3 regions of the Streptomyces sp. NPDC085460 genome follow, and region 2 is predicted to be linked to each of the others. Evidence: riboswitches for the same ligand, from Rfam matches in the RefSeq annotation. Region 2 holds a riboswitch; each other region holds the start of a gene.
What was found. A riboswitch is a leader RNA that binds a small molecule or an ion and turns the genes downstream of it on or off. The one in region 2 is predicted to bind cobalamin.

Region 1 (5,302 bases), on a different contig from region 2:
GCGAGTCGATCAGCTGGAGGATGCCGGCGCCGTAGGTGCCGGGCCGGGAGCCGAAGATGCGGGTGGTGGCCCGGCGTTCGTCGCCGTGCTCGGCGAGGTCGGCCTGGGCGTGGGCCCGCACATAGTTGTCCGAGGCCGGCTCGTCGAGCCCCGCGACGAGCCGGACGGCGTCGTCGAGAAGGCCGATGACGTGCGGGAACGCGTCCCGGAAGAAGCCCGAGATGCGCAGGGTGACGTCGACGCGCGGGCGGCCCAGCTCCGCCACCGGGATCGGCTCCAGGCCGTTGACGCGGCGGGACGCCTCGTCCCACAGCGGGCGGACGCCGAGCAGGGCCAGCGCCTCGGCGACGTCGTCGCCCGCGGTGCGCATGGCGCTGGTGCCCCACAGGGAGAGACCGACCGAGGTGGGCCACTCGCCGTTGTCGGCGCGGTACCGCTCCAGGAGGGAGTCGGCGAGCGCCTGGCCGGTCTCCCAGGCGAGCCGGGACGGCACGGCCTTCGGGTCGACGGAGTAGAAGTTCCGGCCGGTCGGCAGCACGTTGACCAGGCCGCGCAGCGGCGAGCCTGACGGCCCGGCCGGCACGAAGCCGCCGTTCAGGGCGTGGACGGCGTGGCCCAGCTCGTCGGTGGTGGCGGCGAGGCGCGGCACGACCTGCTCGCAGGCGAAGCGGAGCACCGCCTGGACCTCGGGGCCGTGGTCGCCGGCGACCGCCGGGACCGCGTCGGCGGACCAGCCGGCCGCCTCCATCGCCTCGACCAGCGCGCGGGCCTTCGCCTCCGCCTCGTCGGCGGTCGTGCGGGTCGCGGCCGACTCGTCCAGGCCCAGGGCCTCGCGCAGACCGGGCAGCGCCTGCGTACCGCCCCAGATCTGGCGGGCGCGGAGGATGGAGAGGACCAGGTTGACCCGGGCCTCGCCCTCCGGGGCGCCGCCGAGGACGTGCAGGCCGTCCCGGATCTGGGCGTCCTTGACCTCGCACAGCCAGCCGTCGACGTGCAGCAGGAAGTCGTCGAAGCCGTCGTCCTCCGGGCGCTCCTCCATGCCGAGGTCGTGGTCGAGCTTGGCGGCCTGGATCAGGGTCCAGATCTGGGCGCGGATCGCGGGCAGCTTCGCCGGGTCCATGGAGGAGATCTGCGCGTACTCGTCGAGCAGCTGCTCCAGGCGCGCGATGTCGCCGTACGAGTCGGCGCGGGCCATCGGCGGCACGAGGTGGTCGACGAGGGTGGCGTGGACGCGCCGCTTGGCCTGGGTGCCCTCGCCGGGGTCGTTGACGAGGAACGGGTAGACCAGCGGCAGGTCGCCGAGGGCCGCGTCGGGGCCGCAGGCGGCGGAGAGGCCGGCGTTCTTGCCGGGCAGCCACTCCAGGTTGCCGTGCTTGCCCAGATGGACCATGGCGTCGGCGCCGAAGCCGCCGTCCTCGGCGCGGGCCGCGATCCAGCGGTAGGCGGCGAGGTAGTGGTGGGACGGCGGGAGATCCGGATCGTGGTAGATCGCGATCGGGTTCTCGCCGAAGCCGCGCGGCGGCTGGATGAGGACGAGGAGGTTCCCGCGCCGCAGCGCGGCGAGGACGATGTCGCCCTCCGGGTTCCGGGACCGGTCGAGGAACATCTCGCCGGGCGCCGGACCCCAGTGCTCCTCGACCCGCTCGCGCAGCTCGGCCGGGAGTCCGGCGTACCAGCGCTGGTAGTCGGCGGCCGGGATGCGGACCGGGTTCTTCGCCAGCTGCTCCTCGGTGAGCCACTCCTGGTCGTGGCCGCCGGCCTCGATCAGGGCGTAGATCAGCTCGTCGCCGTCGCCGGAGACGAGGCCGGGCAGCTCCGCCTCGGGCCCGAAGTCGTACCCCTCGGCGATCAGCCGGCGCAGCAGGGCGATCGCGGAGGCGGGGGTGTCGAGGCCGACGGCGTTGCCGATGCGGGAGTGCTTGGTCGGGTACGCGGAGAGGACGAGCGCCAGCTTCTTCTCGGCGTTCGGGATGTGCCGCAGGCGGGCGTGGCGGACGGCGATGCCGGCCACGCGGGCGGCGCGCTCGGCGTCGGCGACGTAGGCGGGCAGGCCGTCGGCGTCGATCTCCTTGAAGGAGAACGGCACGGTGATGAGCCGGCCGTCGAACTCGGGGACGGCGACCTGGCTGGCCGCGTCCAGCGGCGACAGGCCCTCGTCGTTCTCCTCCCAGTTCGCCCGCGAGCCGGTCAGGCACAGGGCCTGGAGCACCGGCACGTCGAGCGCGGCGAGCGCGCCCGCGTCCCACGCCTCCTCGTCTCCGCCGGCCTGCGCGGCGGCGGGCTTGGTGCCGCCGGCGGCGAGGACGGTGGTGACGATCGCGTCGGCGCCGCGCAGCACGGCGAGCAGCTCCTCCTCGGGGGCGCGCAGCGAGGCCACGTACAGCGGGAGGGCGCGGCCGCCCGCGTCCTCGATCGCGTCGCAGAGGGCGCCGACGAAGGCGGTGTTCCCGCTCATGTGGTGGGCGCGGTAGTAGAGCACGGCGACCGTCGGGCCCTCGGCGGAGCGGGCGGGGCGCTCCAGCGGGCCCCAGGTGGGGGCGGCGGCCGGGGCCTCGAAGCCGTGGCCGGTGAGCAGCACGGTGTCGGAGAGGAAGCGGGCCAGCTGCGCCAGGTTGGCGGGGCCGCCGTGGGCGAGGTAGGCGTGGGCCTCGGTGGCGACGCCGACGGGCACGGTGGAGGCGGCCATCAGCTGGGCGTCGGGCGCCTGTTCGCCGCTGAGCACGACGACCGGCTTTCCGGCGGCGAGGACCGCGTCGAGCCCTTCCTGCCAGGAGCGGACGCCGCCGAGGAGGCGGACGACGACGAGTTCGGCGCCGTCGAGCAGGCCGGGGAGGTCGTCGAGCGGGAGCCGGGAGGGGTTGGCGAAGCGGTACGGGACCGGGCCCTCGGGCGCGGCGGCGTTCGCCGCGCGGGCACTGAGCAGGTCGGTGTCGGAGTGCGACAGCAGCAGGAGCATGGCGAGGCTCAGGCCCTTCCTCGGGGTTGTCCGCGCCCCGGGTCATGGTGGATGGCGGGAGTTCCTGACTCACCCGGGGCCGTCGCCGGCTCGGGCTCACAGTGGCGGGACCGCGCCGGATTCTCACCGGGCTTCCTCCCCGGGGTCCTGGGACCCCATGCCGATCTGCATAGTAGATCGTGACGTCGGCGGGCCTAAGAGAGCCGGAGAGTCGGCCGGATCACACTCGGTGGCCGTCCGGTTTCCCGTGGGTATGCTCGCCGCCATGCCGCCGACCCCACCCAGCCCGCCCGAAGCGGGCGAACCTCGCATACGGGACCGAGGCGACGCGTGCCCGGGGGCGCTCCGGCTGCACGCCGCAGCCGACGGTTTCCTCGCCCGACTCCGCCTCCCCGCCGGACGGTTGACGCCACGTCAGCTCATGGCTCTGGCCGACGCGGCCGAGGAACTCGGCGACGGCGGCCTCTCGATCACCTCGCGCGGCAACGCCGAGCTGCGCGGTCTGGCCGAGGGCTGCGGCGGCCGGCTCGCCGCGCTCCTCGACGACGCGGTTCTGCTGCCCTCCCGCACCCACGAGCGGGTCCGGAACATCGTCGCCTCCCCCGCCTCGGGGCTCGACGGACTCGGCCACGCCGACGCGCAGTTGTGGGCCCGGGCCCTGGACGCGGCGCTCTGCGCGGAACCCCGCGCGGCGGCCCTCTCCGGCCGTTTCCTCTTCGTCCTCGACGACGGGCGCGGCGACGTCACCGGCCTCGGCGGCGATGTGAGCTTGGTCGCAGCACCGCACGGCGCCACGCTCCTGACGGCGGGCTCCACGGCCTTCCGGCTGACCCCCGCCGACGCCCCCGCCGCGCAGAACCCCACCACGGACCCCGCCGCCTCCGGCGTCCCCGCCGCCAGCCACGCCTCCTCCGCCTCCGCCTCCCGCGCCGCCACCGCCGCGCTCGCCTGCGCCCTCGCCTTCCTCGACGCCGCCGACGCCGCCGGCACCGGCGCCTGGCGCCCGCGCGAGCTCCCGCCCGGGCACGTCCCGGAGTGGGCCGGCGCCCTCGCCCGCGCGGGGATCACCGCGGAGCCCGTACCCCTGTCTTCCTCTCCTTCGGGGCCGCCGCCCGCGCCCGGGACGCTCGGCGACCGCGCCCTGCACGTCCTCGCCCCGCTCGGCCGGCTGACCGCCGGCGGGCTGCGGGCGCTCGGCGAGGGCGGGGACGAGGTGCGGCTCACCCCGTGGCGCGGGGCGGTCGTCGTGGGAGCGACGGCGGACCGGCTCCCCGCGCTCGCCGCCCTCGGCCTGATCACCGGCCCCGCCGACCCCCGCACCGGCGTCACCGCCTGCACCGGCACCCCCGGCTGCGCCAAGTCCCTCGCCGACGTGCGGGCGGACGCGGCGCGCGCGCCCGGCGGGCCGCTGCCCGTGCACTACTCCGGCTGCGAGCGCCGCTGCGGACACCCGCACGGCGTCCGGATCGAGGTCACCGCCCGGGACTCCGGCACCTACCTCCTGGACGGCGCCCCCGTCCCCCGTACCGCCCTGGCCGAAGCCGTCGCGGCGGCCCGTACGAGATCGAATGAGAGCTGAGGATGTACGAGTACGAGAAAGACGGCGCCGAGATCTACCGCCGCTCCTTCGCCACGATCCGCGCCGAGGCGGACCTGGGCGCCCTGCCCGCCGACGTCGCGACGGTCGCCGTCCGCATGATCCACGCCTGCGGCATGACCGACCTCGTCCGGGACATCGCGTACTCCCCCGCGGTCGTCTCCCGCGCCCGCGCCGCCCTCCAGGCCGGCGCCCCCATCCTCTGCGACGCCCAGATGGTCGCCTCCGGCGTCACCCGCAAGCGGCTGCCCGCGGACAACGAGGTGCTCTGCGCGCTCTCCGACCCGGCCGTCCCCGCCCTCGCCGCCGAGCTGGGCACCACCCGCTCCGCCGCCGCCCTCGAACTCTGGCGGGACCGCCTCGAAGGCTCCGTCGTCGCCATCGGCAACGCCCCCACCGCCCTCTTCCACCTCCTGGAGATGATCGCGAAGGGCGCGCCGAGGCCCGCCGCCGTCCTCGGCATCCCCGTCGGCTTCATCGGCGCCGCCGAGTCCAAGGACGCCCTCGCCGCCAACGACCTCGGCCTGGACTACCTGGTGGTCCGCGGCCGGCGCGGCGGCAGCGCCATCACCGCCGCCGCCCTCAACGCCCTCGCGCACGAACCGGAGATCCAGCAGTGACCGTCATGAAGGGCAAGCTGTACGGGGTCGGCCTCGGCCCCGGCGACCCGGACCTCCTCACCCTCGCCGCCGTGAAGGCCATCGCCGAGGCCGACGTGATCGCCTACCACTCGGCCCGCCACGGCCGGT
Region 2 (5,302 bases):
CGCGGCCCCGCCCCTCGGGCGACCGCTCAGAATCGACCAGAACGCGAGCACCTTCGTCCCGTATCCGGTCGTCGACCCCTCGGACTGACCCGGGGATCAGGGGAGCGGGAACGCCTCGGCCGTCGACACGGGGTCCCCGGCCCGGACCCCGTGGAGGACGTGCGCGAGAACCTCCGCGCCGCGCACCACCCGGGGGCCCGGCCGGTTGAAGTAGGCGGGCCCGTCCAGCACCCACACCGCGCCCGACCGTACCGCCGGCAGATCGTCCCAACCGGGGAGGGAGGTCAACAGGTCGCGCTCGCGCACGGTCCGTTCGGGCGGGAAGCCGCACGGCAGGACCAGGAGGACGTCGGGGCGGACAGCCTGGACGGCCTCCCATGTCATCGGCTTCGTGTGCTCTCCGGGAGCGGCGAGGAACGGTTCGCCGCCGGCGCAGGTGATCTGTTCGGGCACCCAGTGTCCCGCGGGCCACAGCGGATCGAGCCACTCGACCGCCACGACCCGGGGCCGGGGCCGGCCCGCCGTGAGGCCACGTACCGCGGCCAGCCGACCGCGCAGCTCCTCGCGCCGCCGCTCGGCCCGCTCACGCACGCCCAGGAGCTCACCGACCGTGACCAGGCAGTCCAGGACGTCGTCCAGGGTGCGGGGCTCCAGGCTGAGGACTCGGGAACCGCCGTCCAGGACGCGCACCGCGCGTGAGACAGCCTCGTAGGACACCGCGCAGACATCGCACAGGTCCTGCGTGAGCACGACATCGGGCGCGAGAGCGGCGAGAGCCCTGGCGTCGAGGGTGTAAAGCGAGGAGCCGCCGTGCGCCGCGCCGCCGACCGCCGCGGAGATCTCCCGGCTGGTCAGGTCCTCGGACGAGAACCCGGCGGTGGTGACCACCGGCACCCCGGCCACGTCCCGCGGCGGCCAGTCGCATTCATGGGTCCGTCCCACCAGGTCGGCGGCCAGCCCGAGCTCGGCCACGATGTCGGTCGCCGCGGGCAGCAAGGAGACGATGCGCATGGTCCGAGCCTATGGGGTTCCTCGCCGGTCACGCGGGCTCGCGCGGTCGACTGTCCAGACGTCCTGGCCGTGACGGGGTGGGGGTGGACTTACTAGGACGTCCAACTATATGTTCGTGACGAGCCCGCGGTGCAGGGAAGCCGGTGTGATTCCGGCGCGGTCCCGCCACTGTGACCGGGGAGTGTGCTCTTCCAGCAGGTCAGGCCACTGACGGAAACCATCCGTCGGGAAGGCCGGAGAGCATGCGCTGATCCGGGAGTCAGGATACCGGCCGTGGGGTGTTCCGTGTTGTCCACGAGGATGGAGCAGACACGCATGGCACCGGTACGTGACCACGGCCCTGGTGATCCGGCGGAGTACCCGAAACCCGAGGCCCTGTCCCCGCGTTCGTGACTCGACGAAGGCGTCCCCGCCTTCCCCTGTCCCGCGGCGGCACCCGCGTGCGCGCATCCCGATCGGTGCGTCCTCGCGGTCCTCGCCGCGCCTTCCTCGGATCCGTACCTGACGAGAGCAGGCTTCGATGGTCCGCGAACTCACCCATTTCATCGGCGGCAAGCACACCGTCGGCACGTCCGGTCTCTTCGCCGACGTGTACGACCCCAACACCGGCGCCGTCCAGGCCAGGGTTCCCCTGGCCGGGCGCGCCGACACCGAGGCGGCGATCGCCGACGCCGAGACGGCCCAGCAGGAGTGGGGCCGGTGGAATCCGCAGCGACGTGCCCGCGTCCTGCTGCGCTTCCTCCAACTCGTGGAGGGGGAGCGGGACTCCTTGGCCCGGCTGCTCTCCGCCGAACACGGCAAGACCGTCGCCGACGCGCACGGCGACCTTCAACGCGGCCTGGAGGTCGTCGAGTTCGCCGCCGGCATCCCGCACCTCCTCAAGGGAGAGTTCACCGACAACGCCGGCACCGGCATCGACGTCCACTCACTGCGCTCCCCGCTCGGCGTCGTCGCCGGGATCACCCCCTTCAACTTCCCGGCGATGATCCCGCTGTGGAAGGCCGCACCCGCCCTGGCCTGCGGCAACGCCTTCATCCTCAAGCCGTCCGAGCGCGACCCCTCGGTACCTCTGCGGCTCGCCGAGCTGTTCCTGGAGGCGGGCCTGCCGCCGGGCGTGCTGAACGTGGTCAACGGAGGCAAGGAGGCCGTCGACACGCTCCTCGAAGACCCCCGCGTCCAGGCTCTGGGCTTCGTCGGATCCACCCCGATCGCCGCGCACATCTACGCCACCGCCGCCGCGCACGGAAAGCGCGCCCAGTGCTTCGGCGGCGCCAAGAACCACATGATCGTGATGCCCGACGCCGACCTCGACCAGGCCGCCGAGGCGCTGATCGGCGCCGGCTACGGCTCGGCGGGCGAGCGCTGCATGGCCATCTCCGTGGCCGTCCCGGTGGGGGAGGAGACCGCGGACGCGCTGGTGGCGAAGCTGAAGGAGCGCATCGCCTCCTTGCGCATCGGCACCTCCGACGACCCGGACGCCGACTTCGGGCCTCTCGTCAGCCGGGACGCCCTGGACCGGGTGAACCGCTACATCGGCATCGGTGTCGACGAGGGAGCGGAACTCGTCGTCGACGGGCGGGGGTTCACCTTGCCCGGCCACGAGAACGGCTTCTTCGCGGGAGCCTCCCTCTTCGACCGCGTCACTCCGTCCATGCGGATCTACCAGGAGGAGATCTTCGGCCCGGTGCTGTGTGTCGCACGGGCCGCCGACTACGAGGAGGCCCTGCGGCTGCCGAGCGAGCACCCGTACGGCAACGGCGTGGCGATCTTCACCCGGGACGGGGACACCGCCCGCGACTTCACCCGACGTGTCGGCGCCGGCATGGTCGGCGTGAACGTCCCGATCCCGGTCCCGGTGGCGTACCACACCTTCGGCGGCTGGAAGCGCTCGGGCTTCGGGGACCTGAACCAGCACGGCCCCGACTCGATCCGCTTCTACACCCGGACCAAGACCGTCACCTCGCGCTGGCCCTCCGGGGTCAAGGAGGGCTCGAGCTTCACCATGCCGACGATGGGATGAGCGCCGTGACCACCCTCACCGAGGACCAACTGGCCCTCGCCGAAGTCACCCTGGACTTCGCCCAGGAACAGCTCGCCCCGCACGCCGTGGCCTGGGACCAGGACAAGCACTTCCCCGTCGACGTCCTCCGTAGGGCCGCCGCGCTCGGCCTCGGCGGCGTCTACGTACGGGAGGAGCACGGCGGCTCCGGGCTGACCCGGGCCGACGGCGTCCTCGTCTTCGAGACCCTGGCCACCGGCTGCCCCTCGATCGCCGGCTACCTCTCCATCCACAACATGGTCGCCTGGATGATCGACCGGTACGGAAGCCCCGCTCAGCGTGCCCGCTGGCTCCCGGACCTCTGTGCCGCCGAGACCCTGGGCAGCTACTGCCTCACCGAACCGGGCGCCGGATCGGACGCCGCCGCCCTGCGCACCCGCGCCGAACGGGATGGCGACCACTACGTCCTGACCGGCGTGAAGCAGTTCATCTCCGGCGCGGGCACCTCCGACCTGTACATCGTGCTGGCCCGCACCGGCGGAGGCGGCCCCGGCGGGATCTCCGCCTTCGTCGTCGAACGCGGCGACCCGGGAGTCTCCTTCGGCGCGAACGAACGCAAGATGGGCTGGAACGCCCAGCCCACCCGCCAGGTGGTGCTCGACGGCGTGCGCATCCCCGCCGACCGGCGCCTCGGCGCCGAGGGCGAGGGCTTCCGCATCGCCATGCACGCGCTCAACGGCGGCCGCCTCGGCATCGCGGCCTGCTCCCTCGGCGGCGCCCAGAGCGCCCTCGACCGCAGCCTCGCCCACCTCGCCGACCGCGAGGCCTTCGGCGCACGACTGCTCGACGCCCAGGCCCTCCAGTTCCGCCTCGCCGACATGGCCACCGAACTCACCGCCGCCCGCGCGCTGGTGCGGCAGGCCGCCGACGCCCTCGACCGCGGCGACCCGGCCGCGGTGCAGCTCTGCGCCATGGCCAAGCGGTTCGCCACCGACACCGGCTTCTCCGTCGCCGACCGGGCCCTCCAGCTCCACGGCGGCTACGGCTACCTCAGTGAGTACGGCATCGAGAAGATCGTCCGGGACCTGCGCGTCCACCGGATCCTGGAAGGGACCAACGAGATCATGAACGTCATCGTCGCGCGCGGCCTGACGGAGAGCCTCCGATGACCGACGACGTCCTCGTCAGCACCGAGGGCCGCACCGGCCGCCTGATCCTCAACCGGCCCCGGGCACTGAACGCGCTCACCCATCCCATGGTGCTGCGCATCGAGGAGGCACTCACCGCCTGGCGGGACGATCGCGCCGTCGAAGCGGTGGTGATCTCCGGCGCGGGGGAGCGCGGACTGTGCGCGGGCGGCGACATCCGCGCCATCCACGAGGACGCACGGAACGGCGGTACGGCCTCGGCGGACTTCTGGCGGGACGAGTACCGGCTCAACGCCCTCATCGCCCGCTACCCCAAGCCCTACGTGGCCCTCATGGACGGCATCGTGATGGGCGGGGGCGTCGGCGTCTCGGCCCACGGCACCGTACGGATCGTCACCGAACGCTCCCGGGTCGCCATGCCGGAGACCGGCATCGGCTTCGTCCCCGACGTCGGCGGGACCTACCTGCTCGCGCTGGCGCCCGGCGAGCTGGGCACCCACCTCGCCCTGACCGGGGCGCCGGTCGGCGCCGCCGACGCCCTGCTGTGCGGGCTCGCCGACCACTTCGTACCGTCCGGACGGCTCGACCGGCTGCTGGAGGACCTCGCGCGGACCTCCGTGCACGACGCCCTGGCTGCACACGTGGGCCAGGTACCACCCGGTGAACTGGCCGCCCGCCGGGAGTGGATCGACCACTGCTACGCCGCCGGCACCGTCGAGGAGATCGTCGACCGGCTCGTCGCGAGTGGTGTCCCGGCGGCGAAGGAGGCCGCCACCACCCTGTCCGCCAAGTCACCGACCGCGCTCAAGGTGACCCTGACCTCGCTGCGCCGCGCCCGTGGTCTCGGCCCGCTGGAGCGCGTCCTGGAGCAGGAGTACCGCGTCTCGTGCGCGGCGCTGACCTCGCCCGACCTGGTCGAGGGAATCCGGGCCCAGGTCATCGACAAGGACCGCGACCCCCGCTGGTCCCCCGCCCGTCTGACGGCCGTTACCGACGAGGACGTGGCCCGCTACTTCACCCCGCTCGGCGGCGACCGCGAGCTGCGGCTCCCTTCCCCCGACCCGCTTCAGGAGGTGCCCTGGTGACCCCCGTCATCGGCTTCATCGGCCTCGGCCACATGGGCGGCCCCATGGCCGCCAACCTC
Region 3 (5,302 bases), on a different contig from region 2:
AGCCGATCGCCACCCGCTGCTGCTGGCCGCCGGAGAGCGTCGCGATCGGCCGGTCCCGCAGCTCGGCGAGGCCCAGCAGGTCCAGGGTCTCCTCGACGCGCCGCCGCATCACCGCGGGGGCGAGCCCCAGGGACTCCATGCCGTAGGCGAGCTCGTCCTCGACCGTGTCGGTGACGAAGTGGGCGAGCGGGTCCTGCCCGACCGTGCCGACCAGGTCGGCCAGCTCGCGCGGGTGGTGGGTGCGGGTGTCCCGGCCGTCGACCGTGACCCGCCCCCGCAGCGTCCCTCCGGTGAAGTGCGGGACCAGCCCGGAGACCGCCCCGAGCAGCGTCGACTTCCCGACGCCCGACGGCCCGACCAGCAGCACCAGCTCCCCCTCCGGCACCGTGAGGTCCACCTTCCGCAGCGTGGGCCCGGCGGCGTCCTCGTACGTCACCGAGACGTTCTCGAAGCGGATCACGCGGGCGGCTCCTCGCGGGCGGGGGGTACGGGGGCGATGACGGCGGGCAGCAGGCCGGGGAGGACCGACAGGGCGGGCCAGAGCGGCAGCTCCGGGGCGACGAGGGGGACGACGCCGGGGTGCAGGGCCTCGGGGGCGTAGGCGTTGGCGCGGATCATGAGGACGGCCACGGCGATGCCGGAGGCGGCGACCAGGCAGGAGCGGGGGCCGAAGCGGTCCGGGCGGTAGCGGGTGCGGACGCTCCGCCGGCCGCCGAGGCGGAGGCCGGCCACCGCCGCGAGGAGCCCCGCGGCGAGCAGCGGCAGCCCGTAACCGGCGCCCTGCGCGGCGAGCAGCCCGTACGAGCCGGCGCAGACGCCGAGCAGGCCGCCGAGGGTGAGGACGTTGGTGGTGCGGCGGACGGCCGGCGGGACCTGGGCGGTGCGCCCGTACCCGCGCGCGTCCATCGACGCGGCCACCGCGACCGACCGCTCCAGGGCTCCCTCCAGGACCGGCAGCCCGATGCGGAGCACGGCCCGCACCCCGCCGGTGGGCCGGCCGCGCAGCCGCCTCGCGGTGCGGAGCCGTACGACGTCGGCGACCAGGTTCGGCGCGAAGGTCATCGCGACGACGACCGCCACGCCCGCCTCGTACAGCGCGCCCGGCAGCGACTTCAGCAGCCGCGCCGGGTTGGCGAGCGCGTTGGCGGCGCCCACGCAGATCAGCAGGGTGGCCAGCTTGAGTCCGTCGTACAGGGCGAAGAGCACCTGCTCGGCGGTGACCCGGCCGCCGATCCGGATGCCCTGCGCCCACCCGGGCAGCGGCAGCTCGGGCAGCGTGAACAGTTCGTGCGCGCCGGGGATGGGGGAGCCGAGGGCCACCGAGAAGACGATCCGCAGGGCGACGACGAACAGGCCGAGCTTGACGAAGGCCCCGTACGACCGGGCCCAGGGCGCGTCGGTGCGGCGCGCCGCCACGACGTACCCGGCGACGCCGATGATCAGGCCGAGCAGCAGCGGGTTGGTGGTCCGGGAGGCGGCGACGGCGAGCCCGAGGGCCCACAGCCACCAGGCGCCCGGATGCAGCGCGTTGCCCCGGTCCGCCACGGGCGCCAGAAACCGCGCCCCCCACCCGGGCCGGCCGCCACCGGGCCGACCGCCGCCGAGGCGCCCGCCGCCGGGGCGCCCGCCGCCGGGGCGCCCGCCGCCGGGCCCGTCACCGGTCGTCCGGTCGGCGGTCGTCCCGTCACCGGTCGGCTCGTCGGCGGCTGGTCCGGCCGTGCCCGGCGCCTGCCGTGCCCGTGCCCGCAGGCTTCCGCTCACGGCGGTGGTGGCGCTGGTGGCGGTGGTGGCGGTCGGGTCCGCCGGGGTGTCGCTCGGGCGGGTCATGCGCGGCGGCGGGACTTCCACACGGCCGCGGCGCCGAGGACGAGGACGGCGCCGCCGCCGACGAGGAGGCCGAGCGACGGGCCGCCGTCGTCCTCCTCGGCCGCCTTCGGGGCGGCGGAGGCGGAGGAGTCGGGACCGTCGGCGACCGCCTCGCCGCAGCCCTTCTCCGGGTAGCCGGCGATGCCGCACAGCATCGCGGAGCTGTTGTAGCGGAGGGGCTTGGCGACGGCGGCGAGGGCGTCGGCGCTGGTGCCGCTCTCGGCGATCCGGGCGCAGCCCGTCGTCGGCTCGTCCTTCGGCGGGGTCTCGCCCGCGGGGGCGTCCTGCGGGGTGCCGAAGTCGACGACGACCGCGATCCGCTTCGTCCCGGGGGCCTTGTCGACGTCGGCGCAGACCGCGCCGAAGTCCGGCGCCGCGGTCGGCTTCGCCGCGTCGGCGGAGTCCTCGCTCAGGGCGAAGCGGAAGCCGATCGCCTCGCCGTCGGCGGGCCGGGCGGTCGCGGGGCCCTGGGTGGCGTAGGTCCACTTCCCCGCGTCGGTCTCCCAGTACGACCAGTACCGGTAGCCGGCGGCCTGGGCGGGGGCCGCCGCGCCGAGGGCGAGCAGCACCCCGGCCGTGCCGCAGGCCAGCGCGGCCGAGGCCCTCCTGCGGCGCGTCACTTCTTGCGGCCGCTCAGGAGGAAGCCGATGCCGACGCCGACGACCATGCCGATGCCGATGATCCACCAGACGTCGAAGCCGAGGAAGGAGTCGTCCTCCTCGTCCTCCGCGGCGGTGGCGGTGGTGTCGGGGGTCTTGGGCGTCGGGCCGGTCGCGTTCAGCGCCTCGACCAGGTCGACCTTGCCGAACTCGCGCGGGTCGGCCTCCATCGCGCGGGCGGCGAGGATCAGCTGCGCGTACGCGGCGGGGCCGGACTGCTTCGCCCACGGGGCCGCGTTCTGCTCCAGCCACTGGAGGGCGGGCTCCGCGAGCCGGGCGGTGCCGGCGGCGGCGAGGGCGACGACGGCGTCGGCGGTGTTGCCGAAGTCCGGCTTCGGCTCGGTGTCGGTGGCGCCCGGCAGCGGCGGGGTGGTCAGGTGCCCGGTCTGCACGAGCGCCTTCGCGAGGTAGGAGGCGCCGTTGAGGGCGGCCCGCTCGACGGTCGGCTCGGGGAGGTCGACGCAGGTCGGGGCCTGCGGCGGGGTGGCCTTCACGGCCGTGATGCCCTTGCCGAGCCCGGCGAGGGTGGCGGCGGCGGTCGCGTCCGCGTTGGCGAGCAGCTTGCCCGCCTTGTCCGGCTGGTACGCGAAGGCGCCGCCGTCCTCCTCGGAGCAGGGCAGCGCGAGCGCGAGCAGCGCGTCGTAGGGGGTGCGGCCCTGGGCGGAGGTGTACGAGCCGGGCTTGACGCCGGACGCGGCGAGGGCGCTGACGACGATGGAGGTCGAGTTGGCGTCGCTGGGGCCGCCGGGGGTGTAGCTCCAGCCGCCGTCCTTGTTCTGCACGCCGCGCAGCCAGCCGTAGCCGGTCTTGACCGCGGTGTCGATCTTCGTCGGGTCGGCGGCCTCGCGGCGGACCGCGCCGAGCGCCTGGAGGGCGACGGCGGTGGCGTTGGAGTCCCGCATGGTCGTGGCGTCGCAGGGCTTGGTGGTGTCCGCGCGGTACGAGGCGAAGGAGCCGTCGGAGCACTGCTGGCCGAGCAGCCAGTCCACGGCCTGGTCGGCCGGCTGGTAGCCGGTGGCGCGCTGGGCGAGGAAGGCGAGGGACTGGCGCCAGACGCCGTCGTAGGTCGGGTCGCCCTTGCCGTACAGGCCGGGCGGGAGCGCCGCGGCGGACGCGCTCGGCGAGGGGGCGGCGGTGGCGACGCCGGTCGCGGCGGTGCTGAGCACGGCTGCCGCTGCGGTGAGTGCGGCGGCGGCGCGGCGGACGCTGATCATGTGTGCCTCTCGTGCGGGCACCGGACCTCGGCGCCCCCGCGGGGCCCGCGTCCGGCGCCGTATTCCTCGACGGTGCCGGCGCTCACGTCCCGTGGCAGGGCGTTCCGACTCACCTGTTCTCGCGAACGGCTCACGGTTGCGGGTCAGTGCCGGAATCGCACCGGCTTTCCCCTGCTCGGGCATGAAGACGACCGGGCCACTCTACCGGCCCGTAGGTCCGCCTCCCCGGCGTGGGAGCCGCGTCACACCGCCACGTACGCCACCGGCTCGGTCCCGGTCAGGGCCTCCGCGCGGCCCAGCTTCACCAGGCGCCGGATGTGGGCCTCGGCCTCGCTGACGGCGATGTTGCGGGAGCCGTACGGGATGCGGTCCCAGGGCCGGTTCCACTCCATGCGCTCGGCCAGCTGCCAGGGGGTGAGGGGGACGGTGAGGAGGGCGAGGAGGCCGGAGAGCCGTTCCTCGTGGTGGTCGAGGAGCTCCCGGACCCGGCCGGCGGCGTCGGGGAAGGCGTGCTGGTGGGCGGGGAGGACCTCGGCGACACCGAGCCGGCCGATCCGCTCCAGGGAGTCGAGGTAGTCGCCGAGGGGGTCGGTGACCGTGGCGTCGTCGGGGTCCTCGTACAGGCCGATGTGCGGGGAGATCCCCGGCAGCAGGTGGTCGCCGGAGAAGAGCCGGCCGTGGCCGGGGAGTCCGCCGGGGTGCTTCTCCTCCAGGTGGAGGCAGACGTGGCCGGGGGTGTGGCCGGGGGTCCAGACGGCGCGGAGCCGGCGGCCCGCGAGGGCGAGGAGTTCGCCGGGGACGATGTCCCGGTCGGGCAGGGCGGCGCCGAGGCCGGGCAGGGTCCGCATCCGGCCGCCGGAGCGGGCGGCGCGCAGCGGCGCGAGGTGGTCCTCGGGCGCGCCGGCGGCGGCGAGCTTGCGGGCGAGGTAGTCGAGCCAGGTGCCGGGGTCGGACTCGCGGGTGCGGCGGACGACGGCGGTGTCGGCGGCGTGCATGGCGATCCAGGCGCCGGACTCCTCCCGGACGCGTCCGGAGAGGCCGTGGTGGTCGGGGTGGTGGTGGGTGATGACGACGCCGTGGATGTCTCCGGGGCCGAGCCCCAGCGCGCCGAGCCCGGCGGTGAGTTCGCTCCAGGAGTCGGGGTCGTCCCAGCCGGTGTCGACGAGGACCGGGCCCCGGTCGGTGTCGAGGACGTGGACGAGGGTGTGGCCGAGCGGGTTGTCGGGGATGGGCACGCGCAGCGACCAGACGCCACCGCCGTGCTCGGTCACCTGCGTCATGAGCGTCCTCGTCTCTCCGTGCGGGGGCGGGTACGGCCATCGCCCACTATAACGAGAACTGACTATCCGTCAGATACCTTTGTGGTGTGCGACTTCACCCCGCTCGTGACCTGCGCCACGCCCACCAGGCGAGGCGTCAATCAGGGATCTGGATATCGGCGATCCACTGGATGTGATCCGTCGTCTCGATCCGGAAGCGCCCTTGCCGCCCCTCGGCCAGGTCGAGCTGGTTGACGTTGACGCGAACCTCGTGGCTGGGGCACTCGATCGAGAACTTTCCGAC

Region 1: it holds a riboswitch for cobalamin, as region 2 does, so the genes downstream of both, cobN (cobaltochelatase subunit CobN) here and ACIGHB_RS32655 (CoA-acylating methylmalonate-semialdehyde dehydrogenase) in region 2, are expected to answer to the same signal.
Region 3: it holds a riboswitch for cobalamin, as region 2 does, so the genes downstream of both, ACIGHB_RS21325 (prenyltransferase/squalene oxidase repeat-containing protein) here and ACIGHB_RS32655 (CoA-acylating methylmalonate-semialdehyde dehydrogenase) in region 2, are expected to answer to the same signal.

The regions. Positions count from the first base shown of each region.
Region 1 covers NZ_JBITTO010000003.1:304,881-310,182, forward strand. Annotated here, with positions in the region: gene cobN (cobaltochelatase subunit CobN) at 1-2,956, opposite strand, end outside; cobalamin riboswitch at 2,993-3,130, opposite strand; gene ACIGHB_RS09260 (cobalamin biosynthesis protein CobG) at 3,210-4,535, shown strand; gene ACIGHB_RS09265 (precorrin-8X methylmutase) at 4,538-5,173, shown strand; gene ACIGHB_RS09270 (precorrin-2 C(20)-methyltransferase) at 5,179-5,302, shown strand, end outside.
Region 2 covers NZ_JBITTO010000019.1:25,142-30,443, forward strand. Annotated here, with positions in the region: partial or broken gene ACIGHB_RS32645 (short-chain fatty acyl-CoA regulator family protein) at 1-88, shown strand, start outside; gene ACIGHB_RS32650 (ABC transporter substrate-binding protein) at 97-1,011, opposite strand; cobalamin riboswitch at 1,122-1,302, shown strand; gene ACIGHB_RS32655 (CoA-acylating methylmalonate-semialdehyde dehydrogenase) at 1,532-3,031, shown strand; gene ACIGHB_RS32660 (acyl-CoA dehydrogenase family protein) at 3,028-4,179, shown strand; gene ACIGHB_RS32665 (enoyl-CoA hydratase/isomerase family protein) at 4,176-5,243, shown strand; gene mmsB (3-hydroxyisobutyrate dehydrogenase) at 5,240-5,302, shown strand, end outside.
Region 3 covers NZ_JBITTO010000008.1:22,593-27,894, reverse strand. Annotated here, with positions in the region: gene ACIGHB_RS21340 (ABC transporter ATP-binding protein) at 1-460, opposite strand, end outside; gene ACIGHB_RS21335 (energy-coupling factor transporter transmembrane component T) at 457-1,827, opposite strand; gene ACIGHB_RS21330 (SCO2322 family protein) at 1,824-2,486, opposite strand; gene ACIGHB_RS21325 (prenyltransferase/squalene oxidase repeat-containing protein) at 2,483-3,739, opposite strand; cobalamin riboswitch at 3,815-3,955, opposite strand; gene ACIGHB_RS21320 (MBL fold metallo-hydrolase) at 3,982-5,019, opposite strand; gene ACIGHB_RS21315 (hypothetical protein) at 5,156-5,302, opposite strand, start outside.